Regions from separate parts of the Kocuria sp. GQ42 genome, predicted to be linked through region 2. Evidence: predicted binding sites of a transcription regulator. Region 2 holds the regulator's gene; the other holds the start of a gene.

Region 1 (2,384 bases), on a different contig from region 2:
CGTGATGAGGGGTGCGCCGACGACCACGCCCAGGGCGTAGAGGGAGATGGCGTGCCCCAGGGAGGGGATCGAGGCGTCGAGGTCCTCGGCGATGAAGGGGAGCAGGCCCATCGAGGCGAACTCGGTGGTGCCCACGCCGAAGCCGCCGAGGGCGAGGGCGAAGAGGGCGAAGCGGGTGCCGGTGCGGTCCGGGGCGTTGATCACCTGGAGCACGGCAGTGCGAGGTGCGGACATGGCGGATCCTTCCGTGCGGAACAAGGGGGTGCGGGTGGAAGGCGCGTCGTCGGGCCGAACGGGTGGAAACCTCGATGCTACGGAGGATGTCGAGGGCATCCAACGGTTCGGGCCTGTGATCTTGGACAAATCGGGCATCCGTGTGATACGTGTCGCGCTCGGGTTCCAGGGCCTCGTCATGCCGCCCACGGAACCGGGAACCACGACTTCAAGGAGGCGCGTCCCATGACCGACACCCACGCTGCGGGTCCGGACACCGATGTCATCGACATCCTCACCACCGACCACCGGGAGATGCTCGAACTGCTCGGCCAGATCGAGGGCGCCGCGGACGCCGCCCGGCGCAGGGACCTGGCCGACACCGTGATCGCGGAGGTCATGCGCCACGCCGTCGCGGAGGAGATGCACGTCTACCCGGTGATGGAGAAGCACCTGCCCGGCGGCGCCGAGGAGGTCGAGCACGACAAGAAGGAGCACGACGATCTCGTCCGGGTCATGAAGCAGGTGGAGGGCGTCGCCGCCTCCGAGCCGGCGTTCATGGAGCTGATCCGCGAGATGCAGTCGCAGCTGCGGCACCACATCGACGACGAGGAGTCCGACCAGTTCCCGAAGCTGCGGGCGCACATCCCGGCCGAGGACCTCGTGGAGCTGGGCCGGAAGGTGCAGAACGCCAAGAAGGTGGCGCCGACCCGGCCGCACCCCTCCGCGCCGCACTCGGAGCTGTTCCACAAGACCGTCGGGCCCGGCGTCGGCATGGTCGACCGGCTCCGGGACCGGCTGACGGGTCGGAGCACCGGCTAGCCGGGCGACGGTCCCCCGCGGACAGCACGGCACGGACCCCTGCTGGACGAGCGCCTCGCGAGGCTCGCCCGGCGGGGGTCCGTGCTGTTCCACGGGACCACGGTGGGTCGCCGGCACCGAGCGGACACAGCCCCTGTCGTCCGGGAGTTGAGTGCGCTAGACTCAGGTTAGCTGAACTGCCCGGCCGCACCCAATGATGATCGGCGCCGGGCCGGTTCGTCCCCGATCCGTTCCAGAACGTCCCTCGCCAAGGAGCCGCAGTGGAGACCAAGTTCACCACCAAGTCCCAGGAGGCGCTCTCCGCCGCCTCCACCAACGCCTCGACCGCGGGCAATCCGCAGGTCGAGCCCGCCCACCTCCTCAAGGCCCTCATGGACCAGCGGGAAGGTGTGGCCGTCGCCGTCCTGAAGGCCACCGGGGCCGACGTCGACGCCGTCTCCGCGCAAGCCAGCGCCGCCATCAAGGCCCTGCCCTCCGCGTCCGGCTCCTCCACGGCCCAGGCCCAGTTCAACCGGGGCGCGCTGCAGGTCATCCAGGCCGCGGAGCAGTTCGCCCAGTCCCTCGGCGACGAGTACATCTCCACCGAGCACCTCCTGTACGGCCTCGCCCAGCAGGAGGGGAAGGTCGGGGACGTCCTGCGGGGCGCAGGCGCCGGACCCGAGCAGCTGAGGACCGCCGTCCCGTCCGTGAGAGGAGACCGTCGCGTGACCACCGCCAACCCCGAGGGCACCTTCCAGGCGCTCGAGAAGTTCGGCGCCGACCTGACCGCCATGGCCCGCGAGGGCAAGCTGGACCCGGTCATCGGGCGGGACTCCGAGATCCGGCGCGTGGTGCAGGTGCTGTCCCGCCGCACCAAGAACAACCCCGTCCTGATCGGTGAGCCCGGCGTCGGCAAGACCGCCGTCGTCGAGGGCCTCGCCCAGCGCATGGTCGCCGGGGACGTCCCCGAGTCGCTGCGCGGCAAGACGCTGATCTCCCTGGACCTCGGGTCCATGGTGGCCGGCGCCAAGTACCGCGGCGAGTTCGAGGAGCGGCTCAAGGCCGTGCTCGAGGAGATCAAGGACTCGGAGGGGCAGATCGTCACCTTCATCGACGAGATCCACACCGTGGTCGGCGCCGGCGCCGCCGAGGGCTCGATGGACGCCGGGAACATGCTCAAGCCCATGCTGGCCCGCGGCGAGCTGCGCCTGATCGGCGCGACCACCCTGGACGAGTACCGCGAGAACATCGAGAAGGACGCCGCCCTGGAGCGCCGCTTCCAGCAGGTCTACGTCGGCGAGCCCTCCGTGGAGGACACCGTGGCGATCCTGCGCGGGCTCAAGGAGCGCTACGAGGCACACCACAAGGTG
Region 2 (2,384 bases):
CACGAGGCGGTGCTGCAGCAGCCCACGAGCGAGGTCGAGCCGGACCAGGTCTCGATGGTGCTGCGCTCCGGCTTCCGGATCGGCGAGCGCGTGGTGCGGCCGGCCCAGGTCGCCGTCGCGGTCGCCGAGTGAGGCCGGACCCGGCCTGATCCCGGCGACGTCAGGGGAGGCCCGTCCCTCGGGCCTCCCCTGACCCGTCCACCCGTCCCCGGCGCCGCGGCGCCGGGGACGACCCCCGGACCACCACCGGGTCCTGCCCCGCAGGACCCCGACCGGCCCCACAGAAAGGAGGCGTCATGGCCAGCCAGGACTGGATCGACAAGGACTTCTACAGCATTCTCGGCGTCTCCAAGGACGCGTCCGCCGCCGACGTCAAGAAGGCCTACCGCAAGCTCGCCCGCCAGTACCACCCGGACCAGAACCCGGGGGACGCGGAGGCCGAGCAGCGGTTCAAGGACATCACCGAGGCGAACTCCGTGCTCTCCGACCCCGAGGAGCGCAAGCAGTACGACGCGATCCGCGCGATGGGCTCCGGGGCGCGCTTCACCGCCGGCGGCCCCGGCGGCGCCGGGGGCTCGGCCAACTTCGAGGACCTCTTCGGCGACATCTTCGGCGGAGGCGGCGGAGGACGCCGCCGCCGCACGACCTACTCCACCGGCGGCGCGGGCGGCCCCGGCGGCCCGGGCGGGTTCGAGGACCTGTTCGCCCAGTTCGGCGGTCAGACCGGGTACGGGGCGCCGGGCGGCTACGGCGGCTACCAGGCCCCGCCGGCGCGCGGGGAGGACATCCGGACGGAGACGACCATCCCGTTCCGCTCCTCGGTGCACGGCACCACGGTCAAGCTGCGCCGGGGCAACGGCCAGGAGACCACGGTGCGGATCCCGCGCGGCGTGCGCGACGGGCAGAAGCTCAAGCTCGCCGGCAAGGGCCACTCGGGTGCCGGCGGGGCCGGCGACCTCTACGTCACCGTCCACGTGACCCCGCACCCCTTCTTCCGGCGCGTCGAGGGCACGGACGACGTCGAGGTCACCGTGCCGATCACGTTCCCCGAGGCGGCCCTGGGCGCCACGATCGAGGTGCCCGTGCTGGACGGCGGCACCGTGCGCGTGAAGGTGCCGGCGGGCACGTCCTCGGGCCGGCGCTTCCGCGTCAAGGGGCGCGGGTTCGGCACGGCGAAGGGCACCGGCAATCTGATCGTGACGGTCGAGGTGCACGTCCCGGCCGAGCTGGACGAGCAGGCGCAGGCCGCGGTCCGGGCGTTCGCCGAGGCGACCGCGGACGAGGACCCCCGGGCCCGCCTGGCCGAGAAGGCACGGGTGTGAGATGGCACTGGACGCCGACCAGCCGCTGTTCGTGATCTCCGTGGCCGCGGAGATCGCGGAGATGCACCCGCAGACGCTGCGCCAGTACGACCGGCTCGGCCTCGTCAGGCCGTCCCGCGCCCCCGGCCGCGCCCGCCGCTACTCGCAGCGCGACATCGAGAAGCTGCAGCAGATCCAGGTGCTGTCCCAGCAGGGCGTGTCCCTCGAGGGCATCCGGCGCATCCTCCAGCTGGAGAACCAGGTCGCGGCCCTGCGGTCGCGCGTGGCGGAGCTGTCCCAGGAGCTCGAGGACGCCCGGGACCGGGCCGAGGAGTCCTCGCGGATCTTCGCCGCCGGCGTCGGCGGGGACGTGGTGCGCATGGCCCGCGGCGCCCGCCCCCGGGCCCGCAAGATCTCGCAGGCCGTGGTGCTGTACCGGCCCCCGCGCCAGCAGGAGCGCTGAGCCGCACCGGTGCCCGGGCCGGGCGGTCAGCGCAGGTGCTTCTCGAAGCCCACGTCGTACACGCCGCCCGGATAGACCCGGGCGGTCCCGGGCAGCAGGACGTACCCGCTGCTGCGGTACAGGGCGGACGCCTCCGGCTGGCGGCTGCCCGTGGTGAGGTGGATGCGCCGGTAGCCCGCCGCGGCGGCGAGCCGCTCGAGCTCGGCCAGGACCCGCCGCGAGATCCCCCGCCGGCGGTGCGCCGGGGCGGTCCACACGCGCTTGAGCTCCGCCGTGGCGTCGTCGTGCCGGCGGAACGCGCCGCCGCCCACCGTCGTGCCGCCCTCGAGGAGGAGCAGGAGCGCTCCGGCGGGGGCGGTGAAGTCGTCGACGGGGTGCTCGGCCATCTCCTCCGCCCCGATCTCGGGACCGTAGCGCTCCACGTACTCGTGGTGCAGGCCCTCGAGCAGCGGCTGCGTGCGGGGATCGCCCGGGGGCACGACGACGAAGCCGTCCCGCTCCGGGCCGGGCACTGCGCGCACGCCGTTGCGCTCCGCGCCGGGGACGGCGCTCACGCCGTCCGGCGGTAGACGAGGTCGCGGGGGACGCGCCCCGCCTCCCGCGCCTTGCGCTCGAAGCTC

The links. The regulator HspR, encoded in region 2, represses chaperone genes until heat shock. The targets are predictions, from matches to a motif close to AAGTTGAGTCNNNNNGACTCAACTT.
Region 1: clpB (ATP-dependent chaperone ClpB) is a predicted target of HspR. The motif match lies at 1,180-1,204, and genes of this name have one in related genera.

Annotation. Positions count from the first base shown of each region.
Region 1 covers NZ_JCAXEN010000001.1:5,567-7,950, forward strand. Annotated here, with positions in the region: gene AC6CH6_RS00025 (MFS transporter) at 1-234, opposite strand, end outside; gene AC6CH6_RS00030 (hemerythrin domain-containing protein) at 460-1,035, shown strand; gene clpB (ATP-dependent chaperone ClpB) at 1,296-2,384, shown strand, end outside.
Region 2 covers NZ_JCAXEN010000007.1:19,709-22,092, reverse strand. Annotated here, with positions in the region: gene AC6CH6_RS14220 (nucleotide exchange factor GrpE) at 1-132, shown strand, start outside; gene AC6CH6_RS14215 (DnaJ C-terminal domain-containing protein) at 297-1,322, shown strand; gene AC6CH6_RS14210 (heat shock protein transcriptional repressor HspR) at 1,324-1,764, shown strand; gene AC6CH6_RS14205 (GNAT family N-acetyltransferase) at 1,791-2,318, opposite strand; gene trmB (tRNA (guanosine(46)-N7)-methyltransferase TrmB) at 2,315-2,384, opposite strand, start outside.